One region of the Streptomyces sp. NBC_00094 genome, then DNA from elsewhere that is predicted to be linked to it. Evidence: predicted binding sites of a transcription regulator. Region 1 holds the regulator's gene; the other holds the start of a gene.
What was found. The regulator HrcA, encoded in region 1, represses chaperone genes, less so after heat shock. The targets are predictions, from matches to a motif close to TTNGCACTCNGNNNNNCNGAGTGCNAA.

Region 1 (8,578 bases):
GGTCTCCGTCATGGTCTCCACGGCGAGCTCGCCCCGGTCGCCCTTGGGGAGCGCCTGGACGACGGTGATCCGGGGCGTCTCCTCGGCGTCCTCGTGTACCTCGGCGATCCGCACGGTCAGCTGGTCCTTGCCCTCGGCGGCGAGCACCACGCACTCCGCCCAGCGGCCCCGGCCGTCGGCGAGGACGAGCTCCTCGCCCTCCCGCAGCCGCTTCACGGAGACGGCGTGCCGGCCCTCGGGCCCGTCCAGGAGGAAGCTCCCGGGGCCGGGGACGGTGTCGACGACGAAGACGGGTGCGGTCATGGGGCGCTCCTGTGGGCGAGCTCGGAGAGGGCGGTGTCGAGTTCGGCGGCCAGCACCTCGACCAGCTGCCCGGCGGGGAGTTCACGGGCCAGCCGGTGGCCCTGCCCGGCCCACAGGGCCATGCCCTGGGCGTCGCCCGAGGCGGCGGCGGCCTTGCGGAGCGGGGTGGTGAGGTGGTGGACCTCGGGGTAGGCGGCGGGGGCGTACGGCCCGTGCTCGCGCATGAAGCGGTTGACGAGTCCGCGCGCGGGGCGCCCGGAGAACGCCCGGGTGAACGCGGTCCGGGTGAAGAGCGGGTCGGTCAGGGCCCGCTTGTGCAGGGGGTGCGCGCCCGACTCGGGGCAGCCGAGGAAGGCGGTGCCGAGCTGGGCGGCGTCGGCGCCGGCCGCGAGGGCTGCGGCGATCTGCGTGCCGCGCATGATCCCGCCGGTGGCGACGATCGGCAGGCCGACGCTCTCGCGGACCTCGGTGACGAGGGCGAGGAGGCCGGTCCCGGGGGTGCCGTCGCCCTCCGGGTCGTCGCGGTGCGTGCCCTGGTGGCCGCCGGCCTCGACGCCCTGGACGCAGACGGCGTCGGCACCGGCCCGCTCGGCGGCGAGGGCCTCCTCGGCCGAGGTGACGGTGACGAGCGTGAACGTTCCGGCACGGGCGAAGGCGGCGAGCGTGTCGGCGGCGGGGCAGCCGAAGGTGAAGGAGACGACGCGGACCGGGTCGTCCAGGAGGATGGCCAGTTTGGCCTCGTAGGCGTCGTCGCGGGAGTCGTCGGCCTCGCCGAGCGGGGTCTCGTACCAGGTCGCCTCGCCGGCGAGCTGGTGGCGGTAGACCTCGACGGCGGCGGGGTCGGCGTGCCTGCTGCTCTGGGGCATGAAGACGTTGACGCCGAAGGGGCGCGCGGTGAGCCCGCGTACCTGCTTGATCTCCTGGTACAGGCCTCCGGCCGTCTTGTATCCGCCGGCCAGGAAGCCGAGCGCACCGGCCTCGCAGACGGCTCCGACGAGCTCGGGACAGGAAGCGCCACCCGCCATGGGGGCCTGCACGATCGGGAACCGAAAGAGATCGTTCAGTGCGGTGGTGGACATACGGGCATCGTTTCATGGCCGTGCGGCCGGGCCGAATCGGTACGTCAGGTAACGGAAGCAGGCCCTCCGGAAACGGGAAGGAGCGGGTCGGAACGGGGAAGGAGCGGGTCGGAACGGGAAAGGGGCGGAACGGCTCATCGCCGTCCCGCCCCTCCCCGCATGCTGTCGTCCGGTCAGGTCCGCCCGTTGAAAGCGTCCTTCAGGCGCGAGAACAACCCCTGCTGCCCCGGCTGGAACTGCCCGGTGGGCCGCTCCTCGCCGCGCAGCTTGGCCAGCTCGCGCAGGAGGCGTTCCTGCTCGGCGTCGAGCTTGCCCGGGGTCTGCACCTCGACGTGCACGATCAGGTCGCCCCGGCCGTTGCCCCGCAGGTGCGTGACGCCGCGTCCGTGCAGCGGGACCGACTGGCCGGACTGGGTGCCCGGGCGGATGTCGATCTCCTCGATGCCGTCGAGGGTCTGCAGCGGCACCTTCGTGCCGAGCGCGCCCGCCGTCATCGGGATGGTCACCGTGCAGTGCAGGTCGTCGCCGCGCCGCTGGAACGTGTCGTGCGGCGTCTCGTGGATCTCGACGTACAGGTCACCGGCCGGACCACCGCCGGGGCCGACCTCGCCCTCGCCGGCGAGCTGGATCCGGGTGCCGTTGTCGACACCGGCCGGGATCTTCACGGTGAGCGTGCGGCGGGAGCGGACCCGGCCGTCGCCCGCGCACTCGGGGCACGGGGTCGGGACGACGGTGCCGAAGCCCTGACACTGCGGGCAGGGCCGGGAGGTCATGACCTGGCCCAGGAAGGACCGGGTGACCTGGGAGACCTCGCCACGACCGCGGCACATGTCGCAGGTCTGCGCGGACGTGCCGGGCGCGGCGCCCTCACCCGAACAGGTGGTGCAGACGACGGCCGTGTCGACCTGGATGTCCTTGGTGGTGCCGAAGGCCGCCTCGTTGAGGTCGATCTCCAGGCGGATCATGGCGTCCTGGCCGCGGCGGGTCCGCGAGCGCGGTCCGCGCTGCGAGGCCGTACCGAAGAAGGCGTCCATGATGTCGGAGAAGTTGCCGAAGCCGCCGGCACCGAAGCCGCCCGCGCCGCCTCCGCCGGAGGCCGAGAGCGGGTCGCCGCCGAGGTCGTAGACCTGCTTCTTCTGCGCGTCCGAGAGGACCTCGTACGCGGCGTTGATCTCCTTGAAGCGTTCCTGCGTCTTGGGATCGGGATTGACGTCCGGGTGCAGCTCGCGCGCGAGCCTCCGGAAGGCCTTCTTGATCTCGTCCTGGGAAGCGTCGCGGCGCACGCCGAGTACGGCGTAGTAGTCCGTGGCCACTTACGACTCCGCCAGGATCTGTCCGACGTAACGTGCCACTGCGCGTACCGCTCCCATCGTTCCGGGGTAGTCCATGCGGGTCGGTCCGACCACGCCGAGTTTGGCGACTGCTTCGCCGCCCGAACCGTAGCCGACCGAGACGACCGAGGTGGAGCTCAGCCCCTCGTGGGCGTTCTCGTGCCCGATGCGTACGGTCATGCCCGATTCCTTGGCCTCGCCGAGCAGCTTGAGGAGGACGACCTGCTCCTCCAGGGCTTCCAGGACGGGCCTGATCATCAGGGGAAAGTCAGGTCCGAAGCGGGTGAGGTTGGAGGTGCCGCCGATCATCAGCCGCTCCTCGTGTTCCTCCACGAGCGTTTCGAGGAGGGTCGCCAGCACGGTCGAGACCGTGGCGCGGTCCTCCAGCTCCTCGAAGGACTCGGGAAGGTCCTGCACCAGCTGCGGCACGTCGGCGAACCGGCGGCCGACGACCCGGCTGTTGAGCCGGGCGCGCAGGTCGGCGAGGGAGGTCTCGCCGAAGGGCGCGGGGCAGTCGATGACGCGCTGCTCGACGCGGCCGGTGTCCGTGATGAGCACGAGCATCAGGCGGGCCGAGGCCAGCGAGAGCAGCTCCACGTGCCGGACGGTCGAGCGGGTCAGCGACGGGTACTGGACGACGGCGACCTGCCGGGTCAGCTGCGCGAGCAGCCGTACCGTGCGGCCGACGACGTCGTCGAGGTCGACCGCGCCGTCGAGGAAGTTGTGGATGGCCCGCCGCTCGGGCGTCGACAGCGGCTTGACGCCGGCCAGCCGGTCGACGAAGAGCCGGTAGCCCTTGTCGGTCGGGATGCGGCCGGCGCTGGTGTGGGGCTGGGCGATGTACCCCTCCTCCTCCAGCACGGCCATGTCGTTGCGGACGGTGGCCGGCGAGACGCCGAGCTTGTGGCGCTCGGTGAGCGCCTTGGAGCCGACCGGCTCCTCCGTCCCGACGTAGTCCTGGACGATGGCGCGCAGGACCTCGAGTCTGCGTTCGCTGAGCATTCGTGCGCACCTCCAGCTGTCGTCGTCGTTCCGGTTGCTCCGCTTTTGGCACTCACCGTGTCCGAGTGCCAGCAATCCCCCGGCCAGTGTACGGCGGCGGGCAACGCTCCTGGCAAGGAGGCGGCGGCGCACCGGCTAGCGTCGCCTCATGGATGTCGATTGGGAAGCGTACGGCTGGGAGCGGCTCGGGGTCGGAGTGGGCAGGCGTCGGCTGCCCGGCTGGGACGCCACGGTGGGCCTGGTCGTGGGCGCACGGGCGCTCCTGCTGTACGACACGGGCTCGACGCTCACGGAGGGCGCGGAGCTGCGGACGCAGATCGAGGCGTTGACGGGCGGCCGAAGAGTGACGCACATCGCACTGAGTCACCCGCACTTCGACCACGTCCTCGGCACGGCGGCGTTCGCGGGCGCGGAGGTCTTCGGCGCGGTGGGGGTGGACGAGCTGCTCGGCCGGGAACGGGACCGGGAGGACCTGCGCAGGGACGCCGTCCTGCAAGGCGTCGACGCCCGGGAGGCGGCGGAGGCCGTCGACGTCCTCGTGGCCCCGCGGCACATGGTCTCCGGCGAGTGGACGCTCGACCTGGGCGGCCGCCAGGTGCTCCTGGCGAACGTCGGCCCCGGCCACACGGGCCACGATCTGGTGCTCTGCGTCCCCGGTTCGCGCGAGGTCGTCTTCTGCGGGGACCTGGTGGAGGAGTCGGGTGAGCCGCAGGCCGGCCCGGACGCGATCCCGTCCCGCTGGCCCGACGCGCTGGACCGGCTGCTGGCGCTGGGCGGTGAGGAGGCGGCGTACGTGCCGGGGCACGGCGCGGTGGTGGACGCCACGTTCGTACGACGCCAGCGCGAGGAACTGGCACAGCGCTTCTCCGTCGCATAACGTCGCCCGAATGCGCAGCTACGACCCGGACCTGACGCCCTCTTGGAAGCGCTCGGCACCCGTCCCGGAGGTCCCGGCGGACCACGACCTCGTCGTCGAGGAGGTCACCACGGGCTTCTGCGGGGCGGTGATCCGCTGCGAGGCGGGGACGGTGACGCTGGAGGACCGCTTCGGCAAGCACCGGGTCTTCCCGCTGGAGCCGCGCGGCTTCCTGCTGGAGGGCCGGGTGGTCACCCTGGTCCGCCCGTCCGCCGCCGCACCGGTACGCCCCACCCGTACGGCCTCCGGCTCGGTCGCCGTCCCGGGCGCGCGGGCGCGCGTGGCGCGGGCGGGCCGGATCTACGTGGAGGGCCGGCACGACGCCGAACTCGTCGAACGGGTCTGGGGCGACGACCTCCGGATCGAGGGCGTCGTCGTCGAGTACCTGGAGGGCATCGACGACCTGCCGTCGATCGTCGCGGAGTTCGGTCCGGCACCGGACGCCCGCCTGGGCGTCCTGGTGGACCATCTGGTCCCGGGCTCGAAGGAGTCGCGGATCGCCGCGCACGTGACGTCCCCGGACGTCCTGGTGGTCGGCCACCCGTACATCGACGTCTGGGAGGCGGTGAAGCCGTCCTCGGTGGGCATCAGGGCCTGGCCGAGGGTCCCGCGCGGCCAGGACTGGAAGACGGGCGTCTGCCAGGCCCTGGGCTGGCCCTCGGACAACACCGGCGCGGTATGGCAGGCGATCCTCAAGCGCGTGAACTCCTACAAGGACCTGGAGCCGGTGCTACTGGGCCGCGTGGAAGAACTGATCGACTTCGTGACGGCCCCCTGACGAGCCTCCGCCCCTGCTCCCCCCGCACCCCGACGCGCCGCGACCCCGGCCATGACCCGCCGGACAGGCCCTAGTCCACCAGGTCCCGCACGACCGCGTCCGCGAGCAGTCGCCCCCGCAGTGTCAGGACCGCCCGCCCGGCCTCGTAAGAGGCCGGGTCGAGAAGCTCGTCCGCCAGCGCACGCGCCGACGCCGCAAGCCCCGCCGGCTTGAGGATCGACAGCTCGACGCCGTCCCGGAGCCGCAGCTCCAGCAGGATCCGCTCGACGCGCCGGTCCTCCTCCGAGAGGATCTCCCGCCCCGCGCCCGGCGACTTCCCGGCGGCAAGGGCCGCCGCGTACGTCCCGGGGTGCTTCACGTTCCACCAGCGGACGCCCCCGACGTGCGAGTGCGCCCCGGGCCCCGCGCCCCACCAGTCCGCGCCGCGCCAGTACAGCTCGTTGTGGAGGCAGCGCCCCGCCTCCGAAGTGGCCCAGTTGGACACCTCGTACCAGGAGAAGCCCGCCTTCTCGAAGGCCTCTTCGGCGATCAGATAGCGGTCGGCGTGCACGTCGTCGTCGGTCATCGGCACTTCGCCGCGCCGGATGCGACGCGCCAGCTGCGTCCCCTCCTCGACGATCAGCGCGTAGGCGCTGACGTGGTCGGGCCCCGCGCCGATCGCCGCGTCGAGCGACGCCCGCCAGTCGTCGTCGGTCTCCCCGGGCGTGCCGTAGATGAGGTCCAGGTTGACATGGTCGAAGCCGGCGGCACGCGCCTCGGCGACGCACGCCTCGGGGCGCCCGGGGGTGTGCGTACGGTCGAGGATCTTCAGGACGTGCTGCTTCGCGCTCTGCATGCCGAAGGAGATCCGGTTGAAGCCGCCCTCCCGCAGCTCGGCGAGGTACGCCGGGTTCACCGACTCCGGATTGGCCTCCGTCGTCACCTCGGCGTCGTCCGCGAGCCCGAACTCGTCACGGATCGCCCCCAGCATCCGTACGAGGTCCCCGGCGGCGAGCAGCGTCGGCGTGCCGCCGCCGACGAAGACGGTCCGCACCGGCCTGAGGTCGTCGCCGAGGACCTTCCGGGCGAGCCGGATCTCCTCGACGACCTGCTCGGCGTAGTTGTCCCGGGAGGCGAGCACACCGCCCGTACCGCGCAGCTCGCTCGCCGTGTACGTGTTGAAGTCGCAGTAGCCGCACCGCGTCGCGCAGTACGGCACGTGCAGGTAGAACCCGAGCGGCCGCTCCCCCGCCCCTTCGAAGGCGTGCGGGGGCAGCGCCCCGTCGTCGGGAACGGACTCACCATCGGGCAGTACGGAAGGCATGAGCCCATTGTCCCGTACTGCCCGAGGTAACCGACCTGCCTGTGGACAACCGCGATCCGCGCAGGTCAGGACTGGCGCGCCCTGACGTCAGGACTCGCGCGAGCCCGCGTACATCTCCTCGATGAGCTCCTTGTACTCCCGCTCCACCACCGGCCGCTTCAGCTTCAGCGACGGGGTCAGCTCGCCGTGCTCGATGTCGAGGTCACGCGGCAGCAGGCGGAACTTCTTGATCGTCTGCCAGCGCTGGAGGCCCTCGTTGAGGCGGTCGACGTAGCCCTGGATCAGCTTCTGGGTCTGCGGGGCGGCGACGATCTCCGCGTACGACTTGCCCGCGAGGCCGTGCTCGGCGGCCCAGCCGAGGAGGGAGGGCTCGTCGAGGGCGATCAGCGCGGTGCAGAAGTTCCGGTCGGCGCCGTGGACGAGGATGTTCGAGACGAACGGGCAGACGGCCTTGAACTGGCCCTCGACCTCGGCCGGCGCGATGTACTTGCCGCCGGACGTCTTGATCAGGTCCTTCTTGCGGTCGGTGATCCGGAGGTAGCCGTCGTCGGACAGCTCGCCGATGTCGCCGGTGTGGAACCAGCCGTCGGACTCCAGGACCTCGGACGTCTTCTCCGGCAGGCCGTGGTAGCCCTCCATGATGCCGGGGCCGCGCAGCAGGACCTCGCCGTCGTCGGCGATCCGGACCTCGGTGCCGGGGAGCGGCTTGCCGACGGTGCCGGTGCGGTAGGCCTCGCCCGGGTTGACGAAGGAGGCGGCGGAGGACTCCGTCAGGCCGTAGCCCTCCAGGATGTGGATGCCGGCGCCGGCGAAGAAGTAGCCGATCTCGGGGGCGAGCGCGGCGGAGCCGGAGATGCAGGCGCGGAGGTTGCCGCCGAAGGCCTCGCGGATCTTGCCGTAGACGAGGGCGTCGGCGACCTTGTGCTTGGCGGAGAGGCCGAAGGGCGTGGAGGCGGTGCCCGTACGGCGGAAGTTGTCCTGGCTGACCTTGGCGTAGTCGCGGGCGACCCCGGCCGCCCACTGGAAGATCTTGTACTTGGCGCCGCCGGCGGCACGGGCCTTGGCGGCGACCCCGTTGTAGACCTTCTCGAAGATGCGGGGCACGGCCGCCATGTAGGTCGGCTGGACGACCGGCAGGTTCTCGATGATCTTGTCGACGCGGCCGTCGACGGCGGTGACGTGCCCGACCTCGATCTGGCCCGAGGTGAGGACCTTGCCGAAGACGTGCGCGAGCGGCAGCCACAGGTACTGGACGTCGGCCTGGGTGACGAGACCCGTGGCGGCGATGGCCTTGGCCATGTACGACCAGTTGTCGTGCGGCAGGCGGACGCCCTTGGGGCGGCCGGTGGTGCCTGAGGTGTAGATGAGGGTGGCGAGCTGCGTGGAGGTGATCGCGGCGACCCGCTCCTTGACGGCCTCGGGGTGCTTCTCCAGGTACGCGCGGCCGCGCGCCTCCAGGTCGGCGAGGGAGAGGACCCAGTCGCCGTCGGTCTCCACGCCCTCGGCGTCGACGACGACGACGTGGCGGAGGTCCGGCAGGTCGGCACGGCGCTCGACGGCCTTCGCGAGCTGCGTCGCGTCCTCGGCGATCAGGACCCTGGACTCGGAGTCGGAGAGGATGAACGCCGACTCCTCGGCGTTGGTCTGCGGGTAGACCGTGGTGGTCGCGGCGCCCGCGCACATCACACCGAGGTCGGCCAGGATCCACTCCACCCGGGTGGCGGAGGCGAGGGCGACGCGGTCCTCGGGCTGCAGGCCGAGGTCGACGAGGCCGGCGGCGATCGCGTAGACCCGCTCGGCGGCCTGCCCCCAACTGAGCGACTTCCAGTCGTCCGGACCTGTGCCCGAGGCGGCGGGCACCGGGTA
Region 2 (8,578 bases), 1.8 Mb from region 1:
GTCGCGGTCGCGCCCTGCGGGATGGCGCCGTCCGGGATGTCGAAGGCCTTGGCGTCGATGCTCAGGTTGTTGACGAGCTTCGGGGCGACGGCGCCGTCGTCCTCGCTGATGAAGAAGTTGTTCGTGTTCCCCGTGTGGGCCTCGGTGACGACCTTGCCGTCGACGAGGAACTTGTCGCCCGGGGTGTTCCAGTCGCCCTCGTACGCGGTCACGCTCGCCCGTGCCGTGCCGCCGCTCCGGTAGAAGCCGTCGACCGTGATCGTGGTGGCGGGGGAGGTCGAGCGCTGGAGGACGTGGCCGCCGTACACGTACACGTTCCGCCGCTCGGGGGCGCGGACCGGGTCGGGGCCGGGGAACTTGTGGACGACGGTCAGGGACCAGCCCGCCACGCAGCCCTTGCCGTTCGGCGCCCAGATGTCGCCCACCGCGACCTGCGCGTCCGTCCCCGAGACGCCCGCGAAGGCGGCGGTCACGTCCGACTCGCCCGTGTAGTAGTGCGGGCCGTTGGCGTCGGACGGGTCGGCGACCATGCTGTCGATCGAGACCGGGGTCGCGGCCCCCGTCCCGACCTTGATCACCGGCGCGGTCGTCGCCGGGTCGCCGGGGGAGGGGGCGACGTCGGCGCCGGAGATGTCGCAGCGCTTGAGCTGCGCCCCGCTCGGCCCCTTGTACGTGCCGTCGTTGCCGCCCCAGAACAGCCGGGCGTACGCGACCTCGGCGCCCGCCGGGATCCTGACGTGGCCGGTGCTGGAGCCGAAGTCGGGCGCCGCGCCGGCCGCCGCCAGGCCGGCGGCGTCGAGCCGCCGCATGACGAAGGTGTTGTTGTTGTCGGAGCCCTGCCCGCTCGCCGCGGTCGCGCAGCGCGTGGCCATGTCCGCGGGGTCGGTGGGGCACCCCATGACCGTGTTGCCCAGCGTCGTGAAGTCGCCGTAGAGCGACTCGTCGTACCGCTTGCCGAAGGGCTCGATGACGTCCGCCGAGGCCGGACCGGCCGCCGTGAACGGGAGCGAGGCCACCGCGAGGCCGACGAGCACCGCCGTCACACCGCCCAGGTGAAGTTGTCTGAAGCGCATAAAAGGGCAATGTAGGCAAAACGGATCATCGGTGGGCGTTACGCCACGCGGCGGCGCGCGTACTCCGTGATATCGGCCATCGGCGGCCGCTCCTCGGTGTCCACCGCGTAGGTCCGGGGGACGAACCCCTCCTCGCCCCGCTCGAACTGGGTCAGCCGCGGCCGTACGAGGTGCCCGCGCGAGAGCCGGAGCTGCGCCGTCCGGTAGATCGCCGCCGCCATCCGGCCCAACGCCCGCTCGTCCTGGTGCCGGTGCTTGCGCACGCCCACGTCCACCTGGGCGAGCGCGTCCAGGCCCACCGTGTGCAGCGCGTCGACGAGCAGCCCCAACTCCACTCCGTAACCGACGGGGAAGGGCAGCCGTTCGAGGAGGGAGCGCCGCGCCGCGTACTCGCCGCCCAGCGGCTGGACGAAGCCGGCCAGCTGCGGCCAGTGCAGATTGAGCAGCGGCCGCGCCACCAGCTCCGTCACCCGACCGCCCTGACCTGGGGTCTTGCCGGAGGCGAGCTCGTCGAGTCCGGTGTCGAAGGGACGGTCGTACGTCGCCTTGACGAAGTCGATGTCGGGATCGGTGAGCAGCGGGCCCACGATCCCCGTCACGAAGTCCGCCGAGAAGTCCCGGAGGTCCGCGTCGACGAAGCACACGACGTCCCCGCTCGTCACCATCAGCGACCGCCACAGGACCTCGCCCTTGCCGGGGACGGCCGGTATGCGCGGGAGTATCGCGTCCCGCGCGACCACCCGCGCCCCGGCGGCCGCGGCGACCTCCGCCGTACGGTCGGTGGAGCCCGAGTCGACGACCACCAGTTCGTCGACGAGCGGCACCGCCTCCGACATCAGTTCGCGGCGGATGACAGTGACGATGTCCCCGACCGTCGCCTCCTCGTTCAGCGCCGGCAGCACGACGCTGACCTTCGTGTTTCGCTTGGCGGCGAGGATCCGCTCCATCGGCCGGTCAGCCACGGACCAGGACCGCCGGTCCAGCCAGCGCTCCACCTCTTCCAGCACGTGATCTCCATCTCGCGGTACGGACGGCCCGTCCAAGCGCCCAGGCCTTCGGTTACAGTCTTGAACAACGCGGATGCCCGATGCACGTCGGGGTGCCGCCCGCGTCGGAGCGCAGGAACGAAGTCCACCGCGCTTCACAATCGAATACCGCTCATCCAGAGGGGCAGAGGGAAACGGCCCGTTGAAGCCCCGGCAACCCTCCAGTCGGTTACTCGTCCTCCAGCGAGGCTCCCGGCTAGGGAAGGTGCCAAATCCGTCTCATGACGAAAAGTTCGTCATGGGAAAGATGAGGAGAAAGGGCCTCGCCTCCATGGCTGTACAGACTGTCGCCTCTGCCACCACCGTCGACCTCGGTCCCGCTTCCGGGCTTTCCTGTCGCGAATGCGGTGAAATCTTCGCACTCGGTCCGATCTTCGCCTGCGAACTCTGTTTCGGACCTCTCGAAGTCGCTTACGACCTCCCCACCGGTGACCCCGAGGCACTGCGCAAGCAGATCGAGGCCGGCCCCGCCAACATCTGGCGCTACGCCCCTCTGCTGCCCGTCCCCGCCGACGTCGCCGAGAAGCCGAACCTGAACCCGGGCTGGACCAAGCTCGTCCAGGCCGACAACCTCGCCCGCGAGATCGGTGTCGCCCCCGGCAAGCTCTTCGTCAAGGACGACTCGGGCAACCCGACCCACTCCTTCAAGGACCGGGTCGTCGCGCAGGCCCTGGAGGCCGCTCGCGCCTTCGGCTTCACCACCCTCTCCTGCTCCTCCACCGGCAACCTGGCCGGCGCCGTCGGCGCCGCGGCCGCCCGCGCCGGCTTCCGCTCCTGCGTGTTCATCCCGCACGACCTGGAGCAGGGCAAGGTCGTCATGGCCGGTGTCTACGGCGGTGACCTCGTCGCCATCGAGGGCAACTACGACGACGTCAACCGCTTCTGCTCGGAGCTCATCGGCGACCCGCTCGGCGAGGGCTGGGGCTTCGTCAACGTGAACCTCCGCCCGTACTACGGCGAGGGCTCCAAGACGCTCGCGTACGAGATCTGCGAGCAGCTCGGCTGGGTCATCCCCGACCAGCTCGTCATCCCGATCGCCTCCGGCTCGCAGCTCACGAAGATCGACAAGGGTCTGCAGGAGCTCATCAAGCTGGGCCTCGTCGAGGACAAGCCGTACAAGATCTTCGGCGCCCAGGCCGAGGGCTGCTCCCCGGTGTCCGTGGCCTTCAAGGCCGGCCACGACGTCGTGCGGCCCCAGAAGCCCAACACCATCGCCAAGTCGCTGGCGATCGGCAACCCGGCCGACGGCCCGTACGTCCTCGACATCGCCCGCCGCACCGGCGGCGCCGTGGAGGACGTGAACGACGAGCAGGTCGTGGACGCGATCAAGCTGCTCGCCCAGACCGAGGGCATCTTCGCCGAGACCGCGGGCGGCGTGACCGTCGGCGTCACGAAGAAGCTCGTCGAGGCGGGTCTGATCGACCCGAACCTCACCACCGTCGTCCTCAACACCGGCGACGGCCTCAAGACCCTGGACGCCGTGGCCGACAGCTCGCAGGCGACCCTCACCATCCGCCCGAGCCTGGACGCGTTCCGCGACGCGGGCCTGGCCCACTGAGAGGTACGAAGACATGGCCGTGAACGTCCGCATCCCCACCATCCTCCGCACCTACACGGGCGGGCAGTCCGAGGTCCAGGCCGAGGGCGCGACCCTCGCCGAGGTCATCGCGGACCTGGAGAAGAACCACACGGGCATCGCCGCCCGCGTCCTGGACGACCAGGGCAAGCTGCGCCGCTTCGTCAACGTGTACGTGAACGACGACGACGTGCGCTTCGAGCAGGGTCTGGAGACGGCCACCCCGGCCGGCGCGGGCGTCTCGATCATCCCGGCCGTCGCCGGAGGCTGACCGTCGGGCGCGGTGCCGGAGGCCGCTGACGCTTCCTGCGCATCTCTTGTCCCGTCTTTCTTGAATTGCCCCTTCCGCGCCATAAAGCGGAAGGGGCAATTCTGCAGGGTTGAGCGGGGTAGAGTTGGGGAAGCCCCCTCTGCTGCTCATGCCGGACGCATATGAGAATGCGTCCCTGTGCGTCAGGAAGCAGCCAAAGTGCCTGCGCGTTGTGTACGTTCTGCGCGTTTTGCCGGGCCCGACTTGCCCCGGAACTCCGGGGATTCTCCCTAATTCCCCTTTCCGCAGTGCCCAGAATTCTCGCCCGAATGACCTGTTGCAGAGGGCAGTTGGGCAGATACATTCAGCGGCGGTCGACGCGTTCCGGCGCAGGGTCTGACCCGGGTCCGCGAAGTGCGGTCCCGCGCAAGGGCCAGTAATAGGGGAGTTAGGCATGGCTCAGGGCACCGTCAAGTGGTTCAACGCGGAGAAGGGCTACGGCTTCATCGCGGTCGACGGTGGTGCGGATGTTTTCGTCCACTACAGCGCGATCCAGATGGATGGCTACCGCAGCCTCGAAGAGGGGCAGCGGGTCGAGTTCGAGATTTCGCAGGGCCAGAAGGGTCCGCAGGCGGACATGGTCAAGCTCGCCGTCTGAGCGCGGCGCGATCGGCCACCGACGCAACGCCGTCGAGGGGCCCGCATCCCTGAGGGGAAGCGGGCCCCTCGCGCGTTCCCCGGCCCGCGCCGGAGCTGCGGGAAGGCCGCTGTCGGAGTTGCTCGAAGGCCCGTGCCGGGTTGCCCGGAGGCCTGTGCCGGAGTCGCCCGAAGTCCTGTGCCGGAGCTGCTCGGAGTGCCGTGCCGGAGCTGCCCGAAGTCCTCTGCCGGAGTCGCCCGAAGTCCCGTGCCGGAGCTGTCCGAAGTCCTCTGCCGGAGCTGCCCGAAACCCGAGAGTCGCTTGCACTCTCCTAGGGCGAGTGCTAATCATTGGCGTTAGCACTCGGAAGGTGAGAGTGCTACGAGGATCGGGCAGACGAGGCCGCCGGCCGGGTGGGGCAAGGAACCACGCGGAGCACCGGAGGCCGTCCGTCGCGGGCGTCGGCGCGGTCCTGGAGCGTTATCCACCCCATGTCCGGGAGGACCACTTCACATGGCCAAGATCATCGCGTTCGACGAGGAGGCCCGGCGCGGTCTCGAGCGCGGCATGAACCAGCTCGCTGACGCCGTCAAGGTCACCCTCGGCCCCAAGGGCCGCAACGTCGTCCTCGAGAAGAAGTGGGGCGCCCCCACGATCACCAACGATGGTGTCTCCATCGCCAAGGAGATCGAGCTCGAGGACCCGTACGAGAAGATCGGCGCCGAGCTGGTCAAGGAAGTCGCCAAGAAGACGGACGACGTCGCCGGCGACGGTACGACCACCGCCACCGTTCTCGCCCAGGCGCTCGTCCGCGAGGGCCTCCGCAACGTCGCCGCCGGTGCCAACCCGATGGCCCTCAAGCGCGGCATCGAGAAGGCCGTCGAGGCCGTCTCCGGTGCGCTCCTCGAGCAGGCGAAGGATGTCGAGACCAAGGAGCAGATCGCTTCCACGGCCTCCATCTCCGCCGCCGACACCCAGATCGGCGAGCTCATCGCCGAGGCGATGGACAAGGTCGGCAAGGAAGGCGTCATCACCGTCGAGGAGTCGCAGACCTTCGGTCTGGAGCTCGAGCTCACCGAGGGCATGCGCTTCGACAAGGGCTACATCTCGGCGTACTTCGCCACCGACATGGAGCGCATGGAGTCGTCGCTCGACGACCCGTACCTCCTGATCGTCAACTCCAAGATCTCCTCGGTGAAGGACCTGCTCCCGCTCCTGGAGAAGGTCATGCAGTCGGGCAAGCCGCTGCTGATCATCGCCGAGGACGTCGAGGGCGAGGCCCTGTCGACCCTGGTCGTCAACAAGATCCGCGGCACCTTCAAGTCCGTCGCGGTCAAGGCCCCGGGCTTCGGCGACCGTCGTAAGGCCATGCTGAACGACATCGCCATCCTCACCGGCGGCACGGTCATCTCCGAGGAGGTCGGCCTCAAGCTGGAGAGCGCGGGCCTCGACCTGCTGGGCCGCGCCCGCAAGGTCGTCATCACCAAGGACGAGACCACCATCGTCGACGGTGCCGGTGACAGCGAGCAGGTCGCCGGTCGCGTGAACCAGATCCGCGCCGAGATCGAGAACTCGGACAGCGACTACGACCGCGAGAAGCTGCAGGAGCGCCTGGCGAAGCTCGCCGGCGGTGTTGCGGTCATCAAGGCCGGCGCCGCGACCGAGGTCGAGCTCAAGGAGCGCAAGCACCGCATCGAGGACGCCGTTCGCAACGCGAAGGCGGCCGTCGAGGAGGGCATCGTCGCCGGTGGCGGCGTGGCGCTGCTCCAGGCTTCCTCGGTCTTCGAGAAGCTCGAGGCCGACCTCTCGGGCGACGAGGCCACGGGCGCGAACATCGTGAAGCTGGCCCTCGAGGCCCCGCTGAAGCAGATCGCGGTCAACGCCGGCCTCGAGGGCGGCGTCGTGGCGGAGAAGGTCCGCAACCTGCCCGTCGGCCACGGCCTGAACGCCGCGACCAACGAGTACGTCGACCTCATCGCCGAGGGCATCATCGACCCGGCGAAGGTCACGCGCTCCGCGCTGCAGAACGCCGCGTCGATCGCCGCGCTGTTCCTCACCACCGAGGCCGTCATCGCCGACAAGCCGGAGAAGGCGTCCGCGCCGGCCGGCGGCGGCATGCCGGGCGGTGACATGGACTTCTGATCCTCCGGGATCGGTGGTTCATCGCTGAACGCGACCGAGGGCGGCACTCCCCAGCAGGGGGGTGCCGCCCTCGGGCGTTTCCGCCGCAGGTGACGTGGGGGAGAGGCGGGGCGATCCTGGAATGGGCCCTTCGTGAAGGGAACGCACCATGGTCACGCTGCTGACGACGCCGGCCGATCGCGAGCTGGTCATCACTCGGACCTTCGACGCCCCGCCGCGCCTGCTCTGGGAAGCCTGGACCCGCCCCGAGCACGTCCGCGCGTGGTACGGGGTCTCCGGGCTGACCACGACGGTCGTCGACATCGATCTCCGGGTGGGCGGCGCCTGGCGGTGGGGCCAGACCGCCCCGGACGGTCAGGAGATCGTCTTCTCCGGTACGTACGAGGAGATCGTCCCGGTCGAGCGGCTCGACTACACGGAGGTCTTCGAGCAGATGCCGGACACGGGCGCGGTCCGGGTCACCCTGACCTTCGACGCGACCCCGGACGGCGGGACGGCCCTGACCAGCGTCTCGGTCTGGCCCTCGAACGAGATTCGGGACCAGGCGCTGGCGGCGGGCATGGAGACGGGCGTACGGGAACAGTACGACCGCCTCGCGGACCACCTGGGATCGCTGGGCGCGAGCTGACAGGTCCCAGGGCAGGCCCTACGCGCGGGCCTCGCGCCACATCGACCAGAGGGCGGGGCCGCCGCCGGGGAGGCTCAGCTCCTCGCGCACGGTGAATCCGAAGTGCGCGTAGAAGGGGAGGTTGTCCTCCTTGGAGGACTCCAGGTAGACGGGCAGGCCCGCCGCGTCGGCCTTGGCGAGGCCCGAGCGCAGCAGGGCGGCGCCGTGGCCCTGGCCCTGGGCGGCGGGGTCGGCGCCGATCACGGCCAGGAACCAGTGCGGCTCCTTCGGCGTGTGCGCGAGGGACGCCCCGACGGCCTCGCCGAACAGTCCGGCGCGGTCGCCGAGGATGGCCATCAGTTCCCGGATGGTCTCCGCGTCGGGAGCGGCCTTGTCCGCGGCCTCCGCCGGCACCCAGAACGCCGCTGCGGCGTCGGTGAGTTCGCAGACGGCGTTGTGGGCGTACTGCCGGGTGAAGAGCGTGCTGAAGTACCGGTTCAGCGCGTGCTCGCGGGAGGCGTCGTCGGGGAAGAAGAAGCGCATCATCGGGTCGTCGCCGAAGGCGCGGGCCAGCGAGCGACTGATCGATTCGGCGTCGGCGATCGCTGCCGTCTTCGGTGTGTTCGTCATCGACATACGGGTCATTCTGACCCTTGATGATCTTGAATGGTGACGCGGGGTCAGCGACGGAAGAGGGCCGTCCAGAGGAAGGACTCCCCGAAGCTCGGCGACGCGGCGGGCTCGTCGCGCATCCGGCGGAGGTCGAGCTCCGTCAGGCCGGCGAAGATCGTGCGCAACTCCGCGTCGGTGTAGGCGAGTCCGCCGTCCAGCTTCCCCTGCCGGTAGAACTCGGCGTCCGGCAGCTCCGAACCCATGCCGCCCTCCCCGGCGGCGAACGCGGTGAGCGCGAAGTGCCCGCCGGGCGCGAGGACCCGGTCGAGGAGCGCGAGGTAGCTGACGCGGCGGTGCGGGGGCAGGTGGTGGAAGCAGCCGGAGTCGTAGACGAGGTCGTACGGGCCGTCCAGGGGTGCGGCGAAGGCGTCGCCGTGCACGAATCGCACGCCCCGCGCACCGGCCTCGCGGGTGCGCTCCTCCGCCCAGCCGATCGCGGTCGCGGAGAGGTCGACGGCGTCCACCTCGTACCCGAGCGACGCGAGGTACAGGCTGTTCCGCCCGGGCCCGCACCCGAGGTCGAGCGCCCGCCCGCCGGCCGGGAGCAGGCCCCGCTCGACGTACGACACCAGGTT

Region 2: a site for HrcA is predicted at 4,903-4,929, ahead of groL (chaperonin GroEL). Genes of this name have one in related genera too.

The regions. Positions count from the first base shown of each region.
Region 1 covers NZ_JAPEMB010000001.1:2,673,587-2,682,164, forward strand. The annotation lists gene OG580_RS11510 (16S rRNA (uracil(1498)-N(3))-methyltransferase) at 1-303, opposite strand, end outside; gene OG580_RS11515 (nitronate monooxygenase) at 300-1,382, opposite strand; gene dnaJ (molecular chaperone DnaJ) at 1,556-2,695, opposite strand; gene hrcA (heat-inducible transcriptional repressor HrcA) at 2,696-3,715, opposite strand; gene OG580_RS11530 (MBL fold metallo-hydrolase) at 3,864-4,592, shown strand; gene OG580_RS11535 (DUF3097 domain-containing protein) at 4,603-5,409, shown strand; gene hemW (radical SAM family heme chaperone HemW) at 5,480-6,712, opposite strand; gene OG580_RS11545 (long-chain fatty acid--CoA ligase) at 6,800-8,578, opposite strand, start outside.
Region 2 covers NZ_JAPEMB010000001.1:4,489,926-4,498,503, forward strand. The annotation lists gene OG580_RS19860 (hypothetical protein) at 1-1,073, opposite strand, end outside; gene OG580_RS19865 (glucosyl-3-phosphoglycerate synthase) at 1,112-2,080, opposite strand; SAM riboswitch class I at 2,229-2,373, shown strand; gene thrC (threonine synthase) at 2,367-3,677, shown strand; gene OG580_RS19875 (MoaD/ThiS family protein) at 3,691-3,966, shown strand; gene OG580_RS19880 (cold-shock protein) at 4,400-4,603, shown strand; gene groL (chaperonin GroEL) at 5,096-6,724, shown strand; gene OG580_RS19890 (SRPBCC family protein) at 6,873-7,352, shown strand; gene OG580_RS19895 (GNAT family N-acetyltransferase) at 7,371-7,976, opposite strand; gene OG580_RS19900 (class I SAM-dependent methyltransferase) at 8,012-8,578, opposite strand, start outside.